3 regions of the Priestia sp. P5 genome follow, and region 2 is predicted to be linked to each of the others. Evidence: riboswitches for the same ligand, from Rfam matches in the RefSeq annotation. Region 2 holds a riboswitch; each other region holds the start of a gene.
The links. A riboswitch is a leader RNA that binds a small molecule or an ion and turns the genes downstream of it on or off. The one in region 2 is predicted to bind thiamine pyrophosphate.
Positions count from the first base shown of each region.

Region 1: it holds a riboswitch for thiamine pyrophosphate, as region 2 does, so the genes downstream of both, tenA (thiaminase II) here and MMB69_RS24495 (thiamine phosphate synthase) in region 2, are expected to answer to the same signal.
Region 3: it holds a riboswitch for thiamine pyrophosphate, as region 2 does, so the genes downstream of both, MMB69_RS18250 (acetylornithine deacetylase) here and MMB69_RS24495 (thiamine phosphate synthase) in region 2, are expected to answer to the same signal.

Region 1 is NZ_JAKWFJ010000001.1:2,618,368-2,625,396, reverse strand. It holds gene MMB69_RS14055 (helix-turn-helix domain-containing protein) at 1-892, opposite strand, end outside; gene MMB69_RS14050 (SDR family NAD(P)-dependent oxidoreductase) at 1,201-1,980, shown strand; gene MMB69_RS14045 (ArsR/SmtB family transcription factor) at 1,993-2,295, shown strand; gene MMB69_RS14040 (aldehyde dehydrogenase) at 2,309-3,709, shown strand; gene tenA (thiaminase II) at 3,738-4,427, opposite strand; TPP riboswitch at 4,524-4,622, opposite strand; gene MMB69_RS14030 (TspO/MBR family protein) at 4,849-5,595, shown strand; gene MMB69_RS14025 (hypothetical protein) at 5,898-6,080, shown strand; gene MMB69_RS14020 (sodium-dependent transporter) at 6,257-7,029, shown strand, end outside.
Region 2 is NZ_JAKWFJ010000005.1:58,875-65,903, forward strand. It holds gene gpmA (2,3-diphosphoglycerate-dependent phosphoglycerate mutase) at 1-133, shown strand, start outside; gene thiD (bifunctional hydroxymethylpyrimidine kinase/phosphomethylpyrimidine kinase) at 165-974, opposite strand; gene MMB69_RS24475 (thiazole biosynthesis adenylyltransferase ThiF) at 997-2,016, opposite strand; gene MMB69_RS24480 (thiazole synthase) at 2,013-2,780, opposite strand; gene thiS (sulfur carrier protein ThiS) at 2,786-2,989, opposite strand; gene thiO (glycine oxidase ThiO) at 2,986-4,113, opposite strand; gene MMB69_RS24495 (thiamine phosphate synthase) at 4,097-4,720, opposite strand; TPP riboswitch at 4,842-4,943, opposite strand; gene MMB69_RS24500 (hypothetical protein) at 5,102-5,317, opposite strand; gene crcB (fluoride efflux transporter CrcB) at 5,365-5,754, opposite strand; gene MMB69_RS24510 (fluoride efflux transporter FluC) at 5,755-6,153, opposite strand; gene MMB69_RS24515 (amino acid ABC transporter substrate-binding protein) at 6,495-7,029, shown strand, end outside.
Region 3 is NZ_JAKWFJ010000002.1:271,537-278,565, forward strand. It holds gene murQ (N-acetylmuramic acid 6-phosphate etherase) at 1-180, shown strand, start outside; gene MMB69_RS18235 (MurR/RpiR family transcriptional regulator) at 193-1,047, shown strand; gene MMB69_RS18240 (PTS transporter subunit EIIC) at 1,137-2,498, shown strand; gene MMB69_RS18245 (MupG family TIM beta-alpha barrel fold protein) at 2,495-3,505, shown strand; TPP riboswitch at 3,723-3,825, shown strand; gene MMB69_RS18250 (acetylornithine deacetylase) at 3,940-5,217, shown strand; gene tenA (thiaminase II) at 5,223-5,894, shown strand; gene MMB69_RS18260 (ABC transporter ATP-binding protein) at 5,887-6,651, shown strand; gene MMB69_RS18265 (ABC transporter permease) at 6,648-7,029, shown strand, end outside.

The DNA of each region.
Region 1 (7,029 bases), on a different contig from region 2:
TGAACAGGCGCATATCCTCGGTTTTCTCTTCAGCGATTGTTGAATAATCTTCAATCAAAGAAGTGACTTCATCAAACGATTTTTCGTTAGAACGGATAATTTTTTTAGACATATTTTCTACATCTCTTGCGCTGCGTTCTGAAGACTCAGAAATGTATGCCCCGACCGACTCCACCATTTCTACAGTTTGGGTAGCACTTTTTTCAAGCTCTCTTTTTACTTCTCCGACAATTTCTTCGCGAACTTCATTTCGCATACCTTCTCGCATTTCTTTTAACAAATCAGCTTTAAATGTATCAAGTACCTCAAACACATCTTCATAGCGGCGAACAGCTTCTACTAATTCCCCTTGAAGCAGTTCTTTTTCATTCACAACAAGGTCGTTTGGTTTTGGCTCTTCAATAGAAGCAGAAATAGCCTGCTTTTCTTCTTCAGTAGCTAATCGTGCTTCAGGTATAGGAGAGGTCTTCTCTTGCTTGTTTTCTGAAATGCTTTCCTGCTTTTCGGCAGCCTTTTTCTTTTCTTGCTTCATTTGTTTATTGGAATGTTCTTGAAAATCAATGACGTTTTCTTTTTTAGCTGTTGTTTTCAACTGTGGCGGTTCTTCTTCTTTTGAAACCGCTGCCTCTGATTCCATCACTAAATGTTCCTGCTCTTCTTGTTCCTTTATCAGCAGCTGAACATATTCTTTGACTTCATCTAACGTACATTGTTCATCAAACAGCTGTTTAATATCATTAAATAATTCAATTTGTTCCTCTGTATAGACACGGGCCCCATCTACTCGTTCAATTGTTAAATAGCTGCCCAATAATTTTTCCCATTGTTTTAGCGTTTTCTTCTCTACCTCTAATTGATCACTTACTTTTTTAATTGTATATGTCTCCATCATTTTTCATTTCCTCCCTTATCTATTTTCATCCAACTATGTAATGGATTATTTGTTGTATGTTGTATTCACCATATCTTCACTTGTTTTCCTGCTAGGTGACAAAGGTTGTCAAAACTAGACGACATTAGCCTTCTATGTAAAGAAAACGCATATTTTGTAAAAAAATGTACAGAAATACGCAAATGGCAAAAAAGGAAAACATAAAAGAAAAGAAGAGTATAGAAAACAGTTGACGGGAAAAAATGAATCCTATAAGATAAGTTTAAATGTTTAAGTTCTTGAACATATAAACATAAGGAGTGAACACTATGTCACAGCATTATGCGCTCATCACCGGTGCGTCCGGAGGAATAGGTGAAGAGTTAGCTTATCAATTCGCAAAGGATGGGCATCCTGTAATTTTAGTTGCCAGAAGCGCTGATAAACTAACAGCGATTGGAGAGAATTTAAAATCTACTTATAATATTGACGTGATAACGTTTATTAAGGATTTATCAAGAGAAGAAGAGATACAGTCACTATATGAAGAACTTAAAAATAAAAAAATGCACGTTGACTATTTAGTGAATAATGCTGGTTTTGGACTATACGGCAAATTTATTGAAACAGCTTTAGACGACGAGTTAAACATGATTGACTTAAATATCCGATCATTAACTCATTTAACAAAATTATTTTTACCGGATATGGTTAGACGAAATCACGGTAAAATTTTAAACATTGCGTCCGTTGCTGCATTTATGCCGGGTCCGCTTATGACGGTGTATTATGCAACAAAAGCGTACGTATTGTCTTTCACAGAGGCCCTTGAAAATGAATTAAAAGGTACCAATGTAACGGTAAGCGCTCTATGCCCGGGTCCAACTAAAACTGGTTTTAGCGACCGCGCCCAGCTAAGCAACTCCAAGCTTTTTCAAAGCGGTGCAATGGATGTAGAAACAGTTGTTAAAGTTGGCTATAAAAAATTTATGAAAGGGCAGACGGTTATCGTACCAGGAGTGCAGTTTCGTCTCGCCACGTTCATCCCGCGCTTTGTACCAAGAAAGTGGCTTACATCCGTTGTCCGAAGAACACAAGAAATTAAATAAAGGGGAATCTATATGAGTGAAAAAGCAGTCGAGTTATTTCGTGCCAGCATTCCTATTTTTCAGGCGCTAAGTGATTCAGCAAGACAAGATATTATTTTGCTGCTCGCCGAAAAAGAGCCTTTAACCGTAAATGAAATTGCAAATGAGTCTACGCTATCAAGACCGGCAATTTCTCATCATTTAAAAATTTTACGCGATCAAAAGCTTGTGCAAATTGAGCAAAAAGGGACGCAGAGATATTATTCACTAGCTTTAAGTGAGGCAGTTGAGCTATTAAAAAGCTTGCTTGCTACAGTTGAAGCCGAATGTTTATAGGGAGATGAAAGTGATGAACCACGAGCGATTTTATATCACAGATGAAACGGTCATTGAACATATTGTCTCTACACAAAAGCAGTATTTCTATGCGCAAAAGACAAAGAGTATCAACAGCCGTATTCAAGCGCTGAATAAGCTAAGAGACGCAGTCAAACAAAACGAGCAGAGAATTATGGATGCTTTAAAACAAGATTTAAATAAATCTGAAGTAGAGGCCTACACGTCGGAAATTGGGATTTTACTAGAGGAAATTCGATTTACGCTTAAACATCTAGCAAAATGGATGAAGCCTAAAAAAGTAAAAACCGCTTTAACACATGTGGGCTCTAAAGGGAAAATTGTTCCTGAACCGTATGGAGTCGCGTTAATTATTGCTCCGTGGAACTATCCGTTTCAATTAGCACTGTCTCCTTTAGTAGGAGCGATTGCGGCTGGAAACACGGCAATTATAAAACCTTCTGAATTAACGCCTAGCGTATCTCGCGTTATACAAGAATTACTGGCTGAAGCTTTTGACCCAGCATTTGTGACGGTGGTTGAAGGGGCTGTAGATACGACAAGTCTGCTTTTAAAACAGCCCCTTGATTATATTTTCTTTACGGGAAGTGTAAATGTAGGGAAAATTATTATGCAAGAAGCAGGGAAGCAGCTTATTCCCGTCACGCTTGAGCTAGGCGGAAAAAGTCCGTGCATTGTACATGAAGACGCAAACCTAGATCTTGCAGCGAAGCGAATTATGTTTGGGAAAGGGATGAATGCAGGCCAAACGTGCGTTGCTCCTGATTATTTGCTTGTGCATAAAAAGGTAAAAGCGCAGCTTGTAGAAAAACTTCGCAAAGCAATTTCTCAATTTTACGGTAACAATCCGCTTGAAAGCGACCGCTACGGCCGTATTGTCAGTGAGCGCCATTTTACTCGGCTAGTTGAGTTTTTAAAAGACGGAAATGCTATAGTTGGAGGCGGGTACAATAAAAACACGCTAACAATAGAACCTACGTTGTTAAGTGAAGTAAGCTGGACATCAGATGTTATGCAAGAAGAAATCTTTGGGCCTATTCTTCCTATGATTGAATATGAAACACTAGACGAAGTCATTCATAAAGTTCAAGAAAAAGCTAAGCCGTTAGCTCTTTACTTATTTACAGAAAGTGAAGATGTGCAAAACGTCATAACGGAGCGCCTTTCATTTGGAGGAGGCTGTATAAACGATACGCTTATGCATATCGCTACGCCATATTTGCCGTTTGGCGGAGTAGGAGAGAGCGGCACGGGTCAATATCATGGAAAAGACAGCTTCCGGACATTTTCTCATTTTAAAAGCATGCTGTCTCAAACAACCAAGTTTGATTTGTCATTCCGCTATCCTTCGGAAAAACAAAGCTTGAAAATGATCAAAAAATTACTGAAATAAAAAAGCCTCCTGACAGGAGGCTTTTTCGTTATTTTGAAAGTGAAAGCTGAGAAAGCGGCCATTTTTCTTGGGTATATGCCATTTCCCAAAATAAATACTCCAGTTCACAGCTTTTGATGAAGTGGTCTTTCATACGGTTACGTTCTTCTTCAGTCGCTTGTTCGGCGAGTTCATCAAGCTTGTTACAAAACCATTGTGTTGTGCCATTCATTTCTTCATTATTATAAAACTGAATCCATTCATAAAAAGGGTGAGAAGGAGATGGATTTACTTGTTCTGTAATGCGCTGGCCAATTTCAACGTACGTCCATGGGCATGGAAGAAGCACTGCAATGATTTCCGCTAAGCTACCTGTGTGCGCAACACTTGTCATATGGTTAATGTAGTGGCTAGCCGTCGGTGAAAGCGTCTCAGTGTGAAGATCTTCATAACGTACGCCTGCTACTTCACAAAAATTATTGTGAGGGTGTACTTCACTATGTAATACCGTAGAAATGCCGGCATTAAAGGCTTCCATTTCAGTACGCGTGCGGCATTTTGTTAAAGCAGCGCCGTAAATGCGAACAAATGCTGTTAAGTATTCGTAGTCTTGAGAAACGTAGTGAATCAGCGCTTCTTTTGGCACGTTTCCTTCAGCAATTCCTTTAATAAAAGGATGGTTAAAAATGGCTTCGTAAATATAGTTTGCTTCTTGTCTTAATTGAGATGAAAATGACATCAAAATCCTCCTTTAATATGAGGAAGTCACAAACAAGCACATAAAGGAAATAAAAAACACTCCGTTTATAAACGGAGTGGCAAAGGACAGTAAAAAAACTGAACATTGCCACTTTCCTACGCTGGTATGAGCCAGATCAGGTTCAAAGGGATCAAGAAAACTTGTCTCAGCCGGTGGGCACCCCTAGTGGACTTCCTATTAATCTATGTTTAACTTACCATATATTCTGAAAAATAGAAAGAGTTATAGGAAAATGTGCGCTAACCGTTTTTATTTTTTAAAGAGGAAATTTCTTAAAGCTATTTTTAATCATTTTTGTTTAAAAATGCATATTTTTAGGGAAGAAGAGGTATTAATGAAGGGAAGAGCCGTTTTCGTCTCCGAAACATTCCCATATAAATAGAAGAAAGGAGAGAACAAAATGGCGAAATTTCGTTTGTATGCTATATTAAATGCAGTAGGCTTGGCTATTACACTGCTTGTGAATTATTTAGCAAATGCCATTCCAATAGGAGGCAAAACAACGGGGGAAGCTTCTGCGCAAGTTCCTACCTTGTTTACACCAGCGGGCTATGCCTTTGCTATCTGGGGCGTTATTTATTTGTTATTAACCATTTGGGTTATACGCCAATTTTTTGCAAGAGAAGATCAAAAGGAAATATATGCACGTATCGGCATTTGGTTTTTTCTAAACTGTTTGTTAAATAGTGCGTGGATCTTTATTTTCCAAAACGATTACTATAAGTTATCCCTTTTAGTTATGCTCTTTATTTTAGGCACATTAATGATTGTGTATTCCATTATTCAGCATTCTCGGATGACGACATGGTTTATGCGTCTGCCGATTTCGCTTTATATTGGATGGATTTCTGTTGCGACTATTGTCAATGTGTTTGTTGTATTTGAAGCAAATGGAATACAGCACTTGCTTGGCCTGAGCGAGTTAGCATGGACGGTTATTATGCTGCTGGTAGGAGCTGTGCTAGGCATTATGTTTACATTAAAAAACCGAGACGCTGTTTATCCGCTTGTTTTTATTTGGGCTTATATTGCCATTGCAGTGAAGCAAAGTGGAAATCAGCCAATTGTCATTACTGTCATCATTTCGGTTGTTTTACTAGCAATTGCCATTATTGTGGGACTGATTAAACGCTATAGACGCTTTTAAAAAGAAGCTCTAGCTTTTGTAAGCTAGAGCTTTTTATGATGCTCTTTTGATTGTAAAAAAGCAGCTGTAAAAGCAATTAAGCTAATTAAAATACCAAAAGGAACAACAATTGGTACGAATGATAAAATAAATGTCATAAGTATAACCTCCATGTTGCATCGGTGTATAATGAAAAATTCAACTTTTTTAAATTGAAGTTCCGCTATTATAGTATGCTAGGCTTTATGTTTGGAGCCTATATGTTTAGAAATAAACGAAAAAGGCAACATACGTTACATACAGGTTATATAGGAGGAGTTAAAATGGAAACATATTTAGTCGCTTACACAGATAAAGATGATATGGAATATAAACAAGTGACGTGCGAGAGTTATGAAGATGCAGAGCGTACGGTCCTTCGTTTAGAGAGAGAAGGGCATATGCATATTGAAGAAATTTCAACTCAAGAAGCCTACCGTGGAGATGAATCATCGTACAGAGAATAAATTTTGAATAGAAATACCAACCTTAAAATGAAGAAGCAGCTGCTTCTTCATTTTTTCTATTCTATATAGATATCGTTTTATAGAAAAAAGTAAAACGGGAATGATTTTCTTCTGCATTTATGGTACAGTACTAATCAGGTGAGTTTTGAGTTTAGAAGAGGAGAGAGTAACATTATATGAGTAAAGGAAATCAGTGGTCTTCACGCCTCGGTTTTATTTTAGCATCTGCTGGGGCAGCAATTGGTCTAGGAGCGATATGGAAGTTTCCATACGTAACGGGAACCAGTGGCGGTGGAGCATTTTTTGCGTTGTTTATTTTATTTACGATTTTTATTGGATTGCCGCTTCTGTTGGCAGAATTTATCATTGGAAGACATACGGGAAAAGAAGCGATTAGTGCTTATAAGGCAATTGCTCCAAAATCCGCTTGGGTATGGATTGGCAGGCTCGGAGTACTCAGCTGTGTCGTTTTGCTTTCCTTTTACAGCGTCGTTGGCGGCTGGGTGATTTTATATACGATTATGAGCATAACCGGTATGCTAAGCGGAAAAGAGTACGGCCCGTTGTTCAATGCCGTCATTAGCCAACCTTATGTGGTATTAGGTGCACAGGCGCTGTTTTTATTAATTACAGTGTTTGTTATTTCAAAAGGCGTACAAAAAGGAATAGAGCGTGCTAATAAATACATGATGCCGCTGTTATTTATCTGTTTTATCATTATCGTGGTGCGTTCTTTAACATTAGACGGAGCAATGGACGGAGTAAAGTTCTTTTTAAAACCGGATTTTTCAGCCATTACAGGGTCATCTGTTCTCTATGCGCTCGGTCAGTCGTTTTTCTCGCTTTGCGTGGGATTATCCTGCATGGTGACATATAGCTCTTATTTAGGGAAAAAAGTAAGCTTGACGCGTTCAGCTGGCACTATTGCTATTTTGAACTTGTTTGTTTC
Region 2 (7,029 bases):
TGATGGCATTGCGAACTTGAATATTCCGACAAGCGTGCCGCTTGTGTATGAGCTTGATGATAATTTAAAACCTATTAGACATTATTATTTAGGCATCGACGGAGAGATTCCTACACATATTCCTTCTTCATAAAAAAACGTGCCTAGATTGTAGGCACGTTTTTTTATATGTTTGAACGAAAGTATTTTCTATACGCCCAGTGATTAGTAGGACCGTGTCCGGAACCAATTTCAAGCGTATGCTTAATCGCATAGTGAACAAAATCCGAGGCGGTTTGAACTGCTTCAACCACGCTTTTGCCTTTCGCTAGTTCAGCCGTGACGCAAGCAGCAAACGTGCATCCCGTTCCGTGTGTATGCTTTGTATTCATCTTTTCATGCGTGATTTCAACGTACGTATGACCATCATACACTATATCAATCATATCTTGATGAGATTGATCATGTCCGCCTTTAATTACCACGTGCTTTACACCCAGCTCATGCATCTGTTTTGCCGCTTCTTTTCTGTCTTCAATCGTGTGAATTTCTTTACCCGTGATGACTTCCGCCTCCGGTATGTTCGGCGTAATGACTTCACAAAGAGGCAACAATTCTTTTAGAGCCTGTACAGCTTCTCTTTGAAGAAGAGATTGACCACCTTTTGCAATCATAACGGGATCAACTACAACATTTTGCAGTCCGTACTGTTTGATTTTACGAGCCACTGCGTAAATAATATCAGCACTGAACAACATACCTGTCTTCACTGCATTGGGAAATAAGTCAGTGGCAATTGAATCTAACTGCATTTCAACTGCTTCTACTTCTAAAGGATAAACTCCTTGAACGCCAACTGTATTTTGTGCAGTCACAGCTGTAATAACAGACATGCCAAAAACGTCACGCTCTTGAAATGTTTTTAAATCTGCTTGAATTCCTGCTCCTCCACCGCTGTCTGATCCAGCAATGGTTAATGCTTTTGGTACTGTCATGCTTGAAACCTCCATCTCTTTCTTACCCAATATACCGATGATAAAGTGACTTTGCTTCTACTATATCGTTTGTTCCATGGACAAAGACTCGTCCATCTTGAAACATCACTAAACGGTAATCATCTACATAAAAAGAAAGCAGATACGGATTTTGTTCAATTTTATATCCTTTTTCTTTTAATCGTTCACCTAAAGACTGCAGCGGCTGCTTAGCTGATTTGCCCGGACGGATTTGTACCGTGTTTCTTCCGCATAGCACAGCTGTTTTCGTTTGATTTTCATATTGTAAAAAGGGATACGTTTGTTCACTGCCGCATGAGCGGCAAGCAGATTTGCGAAACACGTTCACATTGATGCTCGTATACTCATTTTTCCATACGTCAAACGAAACAAGTTCCCTTCTGAGCGCATTCCAGTCTCCGACTAATATTTTTAACACTTCTGTTACTTGATGAGCGACTACCATTTGTACAGCAGGACTAATAATCCCCACTGTATCACATGTTAACCCTCCAAGCGGTACAGACTCAAGCAAACAGGATAAACACGGTGTTTCACTTGGTATGATAGTATAACTAATTCCATAACTTCCTACACATGCTCCGTAAATCCAAGGAATATCATATTTTTGTGATAAATCATTCATTACAAGGCGTGTGTCAAAATTATCGGTCGCATCAATCATAACATCTACCCCCTCAACAAGCTGTTCTAAAACTTGAGGGGTACCGTCTGCTACGTGCGCTTCTACTTTTACATCATGATTAATATCGTGAAGCCTTTTTTTAGCAGCAATTGCTTTTGGAATTCTTTTATCAGCATCTTTTTCACTATATAATTGCTGACGCTGAAGGTTGCTCCACTCTACATAGTCCCGGTCAATGAGCGTTATTTTCTTTACCCCCGCTCGCGCAAGGGCCTCGGCGTTCCCTGTTCCAAGAGCACCTGCTCCTACAATCAGAACATGCTTTTCTTGAATTAGCTGCTGTCCGCCTTTTCCAATAGGTTGAAACAGTTCTTGGCGGGAATAACGATTAATCAACCGATACTCATCCCTTCTGTTGGACTGCTTGCCGTGGCATATTGTTTCTTTTCAATACGTCCTGCTTCAAATGCTGCTCTTCCTGCCTCAATCGCTAGCTTCATAGCACGAGCCATTTTCACAGGATCTTTTGCTCCTGAAACAGCTGTATTTAATAACACACCATCTGCTCCTAGCTCCATAGCTTGAGCTGCGTCTGAAGCCGTTCCAATACCTGCATCTACAATTACTGGAACAGTTGATTGTTCAATGATAAAACGCATGTTCAACGGATTGATAATACCTTGACCTGAACCGATAGGCGAAGCTCCTGGCATAATGGCATGTACGCCTAACTCCTCTAAACGACGCGCAAGTAAAACATCATCTGATGTGTAAGGTAAAACGGTAAAGCCCTCTTTTAACAGTTCTTCACTAGCTTTTAATGTTTCAACTGGATCAGGAAGAAGCGTCTTATCACATCCAATTACTTCTACTTTCACCATGTCACAAAGTCCAGAAGCCTTTGCTAATTTAGCAATACGTACGGCCTCTTCTGCATTTTTTGCTCCAGCAGTGTTAGGCAAAAGAGTGAAACGCTTCACATCAAGCGCTTCTAGTAAATTAGGCTGATTTTGATCAAAAATATCCATTCGTCTAACAGCAAATGTTAAAATTTCTGTTTCCGACTCTTCTACCGCTTGACGCTGAGTCGTAAAGTCCGGAAATTTTCCTGTTCCTAATAATAAACGTGAATTAAATGTATATTGTCCAATTTTTAACATACTCTTCATCCTCCTCCTACAAATGAAACGACTTCTAACGCATCTCCATCTTTTAAACTTGCATCACTATGTTCTTCTTTTTGTAAAATATTCTTGTTTAGCTCAACAATTACCACTCGTTCGTGCAGGTTCTGAGCCTGCAACAAGTGCTGAACCGTTTCAATTTCATCTCCAACAGTAACGGTCTTACCATTAATGATTAGATTCAATGAACTCCCTCCATTACTCTAGTTAGCTGAAATGATGTAAAAAATGAATGATTCGGCTTTTTCCCTAACAAAGCATCAGCCATAATTTTTCCAGTTGCAGCACTTAATAAAATACCGTTTCGGTAGTGGCCAAACGCCATGTGTAGATTCCCTATTTCAGGATGCTCTCCTAAATAAGGCCAGCCATCATTTGTTTGTGGACGAAGACCTGCCCATGCTTTTTCAAATGTGGCTTCTTTAATAGCCGGCAGAAGCGCAGAAGCTTTATTCAGCAAAAATTGAATACCTTGTGCAGAAACCGTCTTGGTAAAGTCATGCTTTAGCTTAGTTGCCCCTATTACGATTCTTCCACCAGTCTTTGGCACTAAGTAAAAACCTTCATCTAAAAAAATCGTTTTAGAAAGCAGCGGCTTATGACTTTGCAGAGCAATACACTCCCCTTTTACAGGAAACACCTGACCTAAATGTTCAGAAGAAATAAAGCGTTTAGCCCATGAGCCTGCTGCAATAACTACTTTTTCTCCATAAAAAGAGCCTTTGGACGTCTGTATACCTTTTACTGTTTCATTTTCCATAATAAGAGAATGAACGTCACAGTATTCAAATACATCTGCTCCGTGATACAAGGCTCCATGAGCAAGAGCTTGCGTTAACTTAGCTGGAGCTAGCTGGCCGTCCCCCGGTATTGTAATGGCTCCGTATATGTCTGGAGAGAGCCCGGGTTCTAACAAACGCGCTTCTTTTACATCGATCCATCTTACATGTTCATCCCACCGGTGGTGCTGAGCGGCTTTTTTCTTTAATACGTGTGCATCTTCTTCTGTTACAGCGACTTTTAATAAGCCTTTTTGAATGAGCTCTACGTCGATGGCCGTTTTTTCTTTTAGTTCCTTCACCAGCTCAGGAAACATGCTTCGGCTCTTAATAGCAAGGTCTAAAAGAGGACCTTCTTCATCAATTTCAGCTTGGGCACCTAAAATACCAGCGGCTGCACTTGAAGCTTCACAACCAATTTGATTGCGCTCAAGAATGGCCACTGATGCTCCTTGTTTTGACAAATGATAAGCGATAGAAGAGCTGATTATGCCTCCTCCGACTAACAGTACATCATAATGCTGCTTCATTTTCTCCACCTCCAGATGTCCATATATGAGAATATTGTTTAATCGCTTCAAGGGGATTTTGCGCAAGCATGGCACCAGACATCACAGCTATACCGTGTGCTCCTGTTTGCAGTACCTCTTTGGCATTTCCAGGTGTAATCCCACCAATCGCAATAACTGGTATCTCCACAGCGTCTACTACTTCTTTTAGCGCTGCTATCCCTCGACTTTTTAATCCTTTTTTTGAATGAGTTGAATAAATATGTCCGTATAGAATATAATGAGCGCCATCTTTTTCAGCTTCTAGAGCTTCTTCCACAGAGTGAACTGATTTTCCGACAATAAGAGAAGGAAATGCGTCTCTAACACACGAAACATCTAAACTATGATAGGCAAGCTGTACGCCTTTTGCTTTTAAAGCATGCGCTACATCAACTCGGTCATTTACAATAATTTTAGAGAGACAAAATGGCAGGCTTTCTAGCAAACATTGAATCTGCTTTGCCGTTTTCTTTTTTTCTCTAATATGAATGGCACCCGCAAAAGGCTCAATAGCCGTTAAAATGTCTCGAACCTCTTCAATTGGCTGCTTATCTGTTGTAATGACATGAAATTTAGGAATATCCATATGATCGAAACCTTTCCGTTCAGAATAAAGAGAAATTTCAATCACTTCATCTTGTGTAGAGGGCTTTATTACATACAAAAAACCACTCTACAACGTAGAGTGGTTAGCATGTATCGTTATGTAAACATGATCGCCACTTCCCTACGCTGGTACAAACCAGATCAGGTTCAAAGGGTCCGAAATACATTCGTCTCAGCTTCAAAAAGCTCCCCTAGTGATTGCTATTTATTGATTTTGTTTTTGCACTTAAAATTATAACACAACTAGATGTAAATACAATATCTCTTTATGCTCTTACGGCTCTCTTCCTTTTATAGATATATCTTTTAAGCTTCTTTACTAAGAGACCCAGCGCACCACATCATTCTGCTTTTTATATGGTTAGTAATCGGTATAGTCGTCAAATTCTTCTTTGTCTTTTTCCTTTTTCCGATCCCATATAAACAGCAGGAGTAACATAATAAAAGTTAGAATATAAAAACCGTAAAAAATAAATGCCGCCACAACATTTATAAATAAAAATAAAAAACCGATGATCTGACCTGCAACAGCTACAATCAACAAAATGTATTTCCAAACTTCTGCTTTTCTATCCATTCTCTACTTCTCCGTCTTTTTGTTTTTCCCTACTAGAAACGTTCTCTTTACTTAAATAAAAACGTTCCTGCCAGTAAACCGACTGTAAATAAACCAACTGTTCCAAATGCTGAAATCCCCACGTACGCCAACATTTTCCGATAAGATTTTTCTCGAATTAACTGTACGGTTTCCACACTAAACGTTGAAAAAGTGGTAAAGGCACCAAAAAAACCAATGCCAATCATTAAAAATATTGAATCATCATAAGCATGACTAGGAACCTTTCCATAATAACTACCGAAAAAAAGACCAAGGCCAAACGCACCGAGCAAGTTTACAAATAGCATTGATACTGGAAAAGGAGGGTTTGAAACTGTTTTTGTAACTTTTAAACCCAAAAGATAACGGCATATTCCTCCAGCTGCTCCGCCAAGTGCCAAGCTCACTATGCTCATCTACTTCACCTCATGTACTTTCACTAAATTTTTCCCTGCCTCTTCACCGCATAGATAGCCTGCTAAGGCAAGAAGGATTCCACCTACTAAAGAGACAATGACATAAATGGCTCCCCAAAATAAATGGTGCTGTGTGAGGGAAATGACGTCTCCTGCAAACGTTGAATACGTTGTAAAACCGCCGCACACGCCAACTCCTAGCCCAAGCTTTATCCATTCTTTTGGCTTTTTCCACACAAAAAATCCTGTTAATAGGCCTAGTATGAAGCTTCCTAATAGGTTTTCGATTACCGTTCCTATTGGATAGCCCGTATATAATAAGGAAAGATTCAGCAAATAACGTGCATATGTACCAGCGATAGCACCAAAAGCAATTGAGATTAAGTTTATAGCTTTCATCATATCGCTCCGTTTCATAAATTCTTCTTTAAGTGTACCATAAGGAATTTATTTCTACCTTAACATTTAACTATATGTTTATTGCACCAAAAGTCATGAAAAAATGAAAGAGAAAATCGTCGCATGAAACTTCCTTTTTCCTCCTCGAATCTCCCTTAAAAATCCACTTAATCCAAATTTTAAAATCTTTCTGTATCCTTATGACAAACCGTGTATAGAAGGTATATTTCCCTTATTTTAAGTCACATTAATCGTATAAGTTTTTTTTGTTGACTTTTGCTGTGTTCTTGTTTAGTATCACAGAGTATCATTTCCTATCAGAATACTAGGGGGTTTAGAAAATGAAGAAATTTGCTGCACTTTTGTCGCTACTATTAGCTTTCACAGTTGTGCTTGCCGCATGCGGTTCTAGCTCAAAAAATGAAGCAAACAATGGGGACAATAAATCTTCACAAGAAGATTTATATAATAAAGTGAAAAAAGATGGCGTATTAACAATTGGAACTGAAGGTACATACCCTCCGTTCACTTTTCATGATGACAAACAAAAGCTAACTGGGTTTGATGTAGAATTGGCTCAAGAAGTAGCTAAACGTCTTGGCGTAAAAGCTGAGTTCAAAGAAACACAGTGGGATGGCATGTTTGCTGGATTAGATGCTAAACGATTTGACATGATTGCTAATGAAGTTGGTATTCGTGAAGATCGTCAAAAGAAATACGATTTCTCTGATCCATACATCCAGTCAGGCGCTGTATTAATTGTTCGTAAAGACGAAAAAGATATCAAATCATTTAAAGATTTAAAAGGAAAAAAATCAGCGCAGTCATTAACAAGTAACTATAAAGACATGGCTCAATCTTATGGTGCAAACATTA
Region 3 (7,029 bases), on a different contig from region 2:
ATTATTTGTAAAATTACAGGTGTTTCTTATGAGCAAGCAAGTCAAACGCTTGAAGAAGCAAATAATGAGGTAAAAACAGCAGTGGTTATGATCAAAACAAATGAAAATTACGATACCGCAAAGACGTTACTGAATAATGCGGGGGGTTATGTGAGAAAAGCGATTGAACATTACGTATAAAGGAGAGAAACGATGTCAACAGGCGGATTAACAATGATTAAAAACACGGTGGCTAAGCTTCCGGATTCGGAGAGGAAAATTGCTGAATATATTTTAAACAACCCGCATACTGTGGTAAACAGTACGGCTGGGGAACTAGGAAGACTAGCGAATGCGAGCAGTGCCGCTGTTATTCGTTTGTGTAAATCTATCGGGGTTAGCGGCTTTCAAGAATTAAAGGTAAGAGTAGCCGGTGATTTAGCTAAAGATACAGAACAAGGATACCGCGATATTGAAACAAACGAAACGATTCAAACTATTGTCAAAAAAACAGTAAGCAACAGCATTCAAAGTTTAAGTGATACGGCCGAGCTTGTGAATTATAAAGAAGCAGAGCGGGCTGTTTTGACATTGATTGAAGCCAAAAACATTCATTTTTTTGGAATCGGTGCTTCACATATTATTGCTATGGATGCGCAGCAAAAATTTCTTCGAATTAATAAAAATGCGACGGCTTTTGCAGATAGCCATCTAGCAGCTACACTCATCGCAAATGCAAGTAAAGACGATGTAGTTGTGGGCATCTCTTTTTCAGGGGAGACCCCTGAAGTAAGCAACGTCTTATCTTTAGCTAAAAATCGCGGAGTAAAGACGATTAGCTTAACTAAGTACGGACAGTCTACCGTTTCGTCTTTAGCAGATATTTGTTTGTATACGTCTTATTCTCAAGAAGCGCCGTTTCGAAGCGCAGCTACATCGTCTCGTTTAGCCCAGCTTTATGTGATTGATGTTTTATTTTTAAGTATTGCAGCGCAGCAGTACGACCAGACGATTGAGTATATTGACAAAACAAGAGATGCCATTCAGTTTTTGAAAGATAAAAAATAAAAAAAGAAAGCGATTACAAAAAGGGGATTTTGTGGTCTGTTTCCTCAGTGGCGTATCCATCTAAGAGGAAAATACAAAGGGGGATTAACATGTCTTTAGATAATCATCAATTAGCAAAGGCTGTTTTGGAGATGCTTGGGGGAGCATCCAATATTGAAGCGTATACGCATTGTATGACGCGGCTGCGCGTGACTGTAAAAGATGATTCAATCGTTAAAAAAGCAGATATACGAAAACTTGAAGGCGTGCTCGGGTTAGTGGAAGAAGAAACGCTGCAAATCATTATTGGTCCTGGCAAAGTGAACAAAGTAACAGAGGAGTTTGGAAAGTTAATTGATGAATCCGGCGGTATTAACTTAGAAAATCGTGCAGCACAGCGGAAATCGGAGCTAAAAGAAAAAAATGCAACTCCGTTTAAGCTCTTGCTTCGCCGAATTGCAAGTATTTTTATTCCGTTGATACCTGCTCTTGTAGCATCTGGACTTATTACTGGAGTGACAAAAGCAGCTGTGCAAGCGAAGTGGCTTCCGGCGGATTCACAGATTGCTATTCTTTTAACCGTTATCGGGAGCGGTTTATTTGCTTATCTTGGTATTTTAGTAGGTATTAATGCCGCAAAAGAGTTTGGAGGTTCGCCAGCTCTAGGAGGCTTAGCCGGTATTTTAGTCATTAATCCTGCCGTAGCTGATATTAAACTTTTTGGGGAAGCACTTCTGCCGGGGCGGGGTGGCTTAATAGGCGTGTTGCTTGCAGCAATCTTTATGGCCGTGTTAGAAAAACGAGTACGTAAATTTGTCCCTCAGTCACTGGATATTATTATTACACCAACCGTTACGGTGTTAATTACAGGAATTATTACGTATGTGGTATTCATGCCAATCGGCGGCTTGATTTCAGACGGAATCACAAAAGGTCTTTTAGGAGTTTTAGAGGTTGGAGGAGTTGTAGCAGGCTTTGTGTTAGGAGCAACGTTCTTGCCGCTCGTCATTACAGGACTGCATCAAGGTCTTACTCCTGTTCATTTAGAGCTTATCAATTCGATTGGAGATGATCCGCTTCTTCCTATCCTAGCAATGGGCGGAGCGGGTCAGGTAGGTGCCGCTTTTGCTATTTATATCAAAACAAAGAAAAAACGCTTAAAGCGAGCAATTGGAGGCGCACTTCCTTCAGGGCTGCTTGGAATCGGAGAGCCGCTTATTTTTGGAGTCACACTTCCTTTAGGGCGTCCATTTTTAACCGCTTGTCTTGGAGCTGGAATCGGCGGAGCGTTTCAGGCGCACTTCCATATTGCAACTGTAGCAGTGGGAGTATCGGGTTTGCCGCTTACGTTTTTAGTTCAGGCGCATCAAATTCTTCTTTATTTACTTGGGTTAGTTATTGCTTACGCAGCAGGCTTTATTTGTACCTATTTCTTTGGGTTTAACGATGAAATGGCGAGGGAGTTTGAATGATTGGCATCTCGTTTTATTTAAATGATAGTGATGCTAAAAAAAGATTAATAGAAGCAAGCGAGTGCGGCGTCACACGCGCATTCACTTCGCTTCACATTCCAGAGGAAAAAGGAGCTTTGGTTGAAAGGGCAAAAGAATTGCTTCATGTGGCTAGAGATTGTGGAATAAGCGTGTATGCGGACGTATCCAAATACACTCCTGTTCATTTAGGTATCGAAAGCCTTATGACTCTGTCTTCACTTGGCGTATCAGGAATTAGACTAGACGATGGCTTTAGCACAGAAGAAACTCTTTCACTTGCGAATGAATTTTATATTGCTGTTAATGCAAGTACGTTATCCAAACAAGAAATTGAAGCACTCTTATGTGCAGGTCTTCATCATCATCAGCTGCTTGCGTGGCATAATTTTTATCCGCGGCCTGAAACAGGGCTTGAAGAAACGTTTTTTCAACAGCAGACAGATTTATTTAATGAACTTCGTATTCCAGTCTGCGCTTATATTCCTGGAGAAGGCGAAAAGAGAGGCCCTATCTATCAAGGCCTTCCTACTAGAGAAAAGGACCGTAATAGATGTCCTTTTACCTCTGCAGTAGATTTGTACGGGTGCGGAGTAGCGGAGATTTATATTGGAGATCCATCCGCCGATTTAAATCTATTAAAGCATTTAGTTCAATATCAGGAAAGCCACACTCTTCCGCTGCGCATTCGTTCACCTCATATACAGGGAACATACAGCGTGCGTCCGGATGTATCAAGAGACGTTCTGCGCTTAGTTGATACACGATCTGTAAAACCAGTGCCGCCATTTCATACAGTAGAACGCAGGATCGGAGCAATTACAATGGACAATGATGGCTACGGACGTTACAGAGGAGAGGTTCAAATAGCTAAAACCCAATTGCCTGCAAATGCGAATGTGAACGTGATTGGGTATGTGATAGAAGAAGATCATGAGCTGCTTTCATTAGTGAGGCCGGGGCAAAAACTTGAGCTTATTCCTGTCTGAATGGAAAGACGGAGTATTTTTAAAGAAGCCGATAGCTAACTAGTAATCTTACAAAAACAAAGAGCACACTGCTTGAAGAAGGTGTGTGCTTTTTATTTTACTAAAAAGGAAACTATTTTCATTACCATATCATGAACCTTTCTATTGAATAAAACGCTTTACTATGATAAAACTATTACAGGTAAACATATGATAATAGATTAACTTCATAGAGATACAACACCACTAGGGGTGCTTTCGAAGCTGAGAGAGACGAGAAGTCTTAACCCTTATAACCTGAACTAGGTAATACTAGCGTAGGAAAGAGGTATTGTAATGCATGTTTTGTATGGGATTTCCTTACGAACTCGTTATAATAATTTTGTGTACATAAACAAAAACACTTCTTTCCTGCGAAAGAAGTGTTTTTTTATGCGTAAAGGAAGGTGTCATACATGGAAGAAACAATTGATTTGCTTGTTAAACAGGTAGAGGAGCGAAAAGGGGAGCTAATTCAGTTATTAAAAACGCTTGTTTCATATAAAACGCCGGCGCCTCCTGCACGAAATTCTCATGAAGCGCAGCGCTACGTAGCGGATTTCCTTAAAAACTGCGGTTTTTCCATCGATATGTGGGATTTATATTGCAACGATCCTATTGTAGTGGGCACGTTAAAAGGAAAAAGATCAGCTGACTATCAAAGCTTGATTATTAACGGGCATATGGATGTAGCTGAGGTACAAGAAAATGAAAAGTGGGAGACAAATCCGTTTGAAGCTGTCGTGAAAGACAATAAAATCATCGGACGCGGAGTTGCTGATATGAAAGGCGGCCTGGCAGGAGCATTGTTTGCAGTTCAGCTTTTAACGGAAGCAGGAATCGAGCTGCCGGGAGACTTGATTTTTGAATCCGTTGTAGGAGAAGAAGTAGGAGAGGCAGGTACGCTGCAATGCTGTCAGAAAGGGTATACAGCTGACTTTGCGCTTGTAGCGGATACAAGTGATTTACATATTCAAGGTCAAGGCGGAGTGATCACGGGATGGATTACGATAAAAAGCAGTAAAACCTATCATGACGGTACACGCCGAAGTATGATTCATGCTGGAGGAGGGCTTTTAGCCGCAAGCGCTATTGAAAAGATGGCAAAAGTAATCGGAGGGCTGCAAGAATTGGAGCGTCACTGGGCTGTTACAAAGAGCTATCCAGGATTTTTGCCAGGGACAAATACGATTAATCCAGCAGTAATCGAAGGCGGAAGACATGCTGCTTTTATTGCAGATGAATGCAGGCTGTGGATCACCGTTCACTATTATCCCAATGAATCGTACGACCAAGTATCAAAAGAAGTGGAAGAATACATTTTAGCTATTGCAAAAGCGGATCCATGGTTAAAAGATAATCTGCCAACCTTTGAATGGGGAGGCACATCAATGATTGAAGACAGAGGAGAAATCTTCCCGTCATTAGAAATTGACGAAAATCATGCTGGAGTACAGCTGCTTGCAAATACTCATGAACAAATTGAAGGGAAAAAGCCTCCAATCGATGTGTCAACTAGTGTAACAGATGGCGGTTGGCTAGCTGATGCGAGTATTCCGGCAGCTATTTACGGTCCGGGGAATTTAGCAAATGCACATGCTGTGAACGAACAATTAGATATGAATCAGCTTGTTCAATATACAAAAGTGATGGTGCAGTTCATTTATACGTGGCTGCATACGCATAAGGAGTGATCATCATGAAATTTAGTGAACGATTATACGAAAAGCTGCAGCCTATTTGGCGTCAAAATCATAATCATCCCTTTGTACAGGGAATGGGAGACGGAACGCTTGAAAAGGAGAAGTTTCGCTTTTATATGATTCAAGATTATCTTTACCTAATTGATTATGCCAAATTATTTGCGATTGGAGCGATGAAAGCTACCGATGTTCAAACGATGGGGAAATTTGCTGCACTTTTAGATTCTACATTAAACGAAGAAATGAGTCTGCACCGTGAGTATGCCAAGAAATTTGAAATCAGCGAAAAAGAATTAGAAAAAGCGCAGCCATCTCCTACAACGCTTGCATACACGCACTATATGCTGCACGTTGGTCAAAGCGGAACATTAGCTGAATTAGTGGCGGCTCTTTTGCCTTGTATGTGGAGCTACTGGGAAATAGGAAAAGAACTCAGTGAAAAGCCTGGAGCTAACAATGAGTTTTATCGTGAGTGGATTGAAATGTACAGCTCAGAAGAATTTGGAGAACTGGCGACATGGTGTATCAATTTATTTGACTCACTTACTGAAGACAAATCAGAAGCGGAACTAGAAAAGCTTGAAGAAATTTTCTTAAATACGACGCGTTTTGAGTATATGTTCTGGGATATGGCTTATAACGAAGCGATGTGGCCAATTCATGAATAAATCTGTGTTATCTTTTCAAAACGTCAGTTTTACGTACAAAAACGGTGATCAAGCGATTTTAAAATCATTAAGCTTAGACGTAAAAGAAGGCGAGTTTGTCAGTATCGTTGGAGCGAGCGGATCTGGAAAAAGTACGTTGTTTCGTCTTATCACAGGTCTTGAACAGCAGAGTGAAGGCGATATCGTGATTAACGGACAGTCTTACGAAAAGCGTCTTGGAAAAGTAGGCTACATGCCGCAGCAAGATTTGCTGCTTCCGTGGCGTACGATTCTAGACAATGCAGCACTGCCTCTTGAGCTTCACAATGTGTCAAAAGCAAGTGCTCATAAGCAAGTGTCTCAGCTGCTTGAAGAGTTTGGCTTGAAAGGGTACGAAAACCGTTTTCCAAGTGATTTATCCGGAGGGATGAAGCAGCGCGTTTCTTTTCTCCGAACGGTATTAAGCGGTTCTAACGTGCTGCTTTTAGATGAGCCTTTTAGTGCGCTTGATGCCATTACGCGTTTATCGATGCAGGAATGGCTGCTTGAACAATGGCAAAAGCGTAAGCACACCATCTTATTTATCACTCATGACGTAAACGAAGCGCTGTTTTTATCAGATCGTATTTTTATCTTTTCAGACAAGCCGGTAAGTTATCTTGAAGAGATTAAAGTGCCGCTTAGCAGGCCTCGAACGCAAAAAGATTTGAATCAACAGCGTGTGCTTGACGTGAAAGATTATTTAATTGAACAGCTAAGATCGAAGGTGAACACATGAAAAAATACGGGGCTTCAGTGATTTTAGTCGTCATTTTGCTGGCTGCTTGGGAAATTGGAGCACGCATTGTAAACTATCCGTTTATTTTACCAACACCCACAGGTATTTTAACGAAGCTTTGGGAGCTGCGAATGGATTTATTGTTTAAACATTTGCCAGCTACGCTATCTATTATTGTAATTGGGCTGATTATATCCGTGGTGCTGGGAGTTATGCTGGCTGTATGGATGAATTGGAGTCCGCTTATTGAGCGTGCTTTCTATCCGCTTATTATTGCGTCGCAAATGATTCCGACCATTGCCATAGCTCCTGTATTTGTTCTGTGGTTTGGCTACTCCATTTGGAGCAAAGTGATTGTGACCGTATTAATTACTTTTT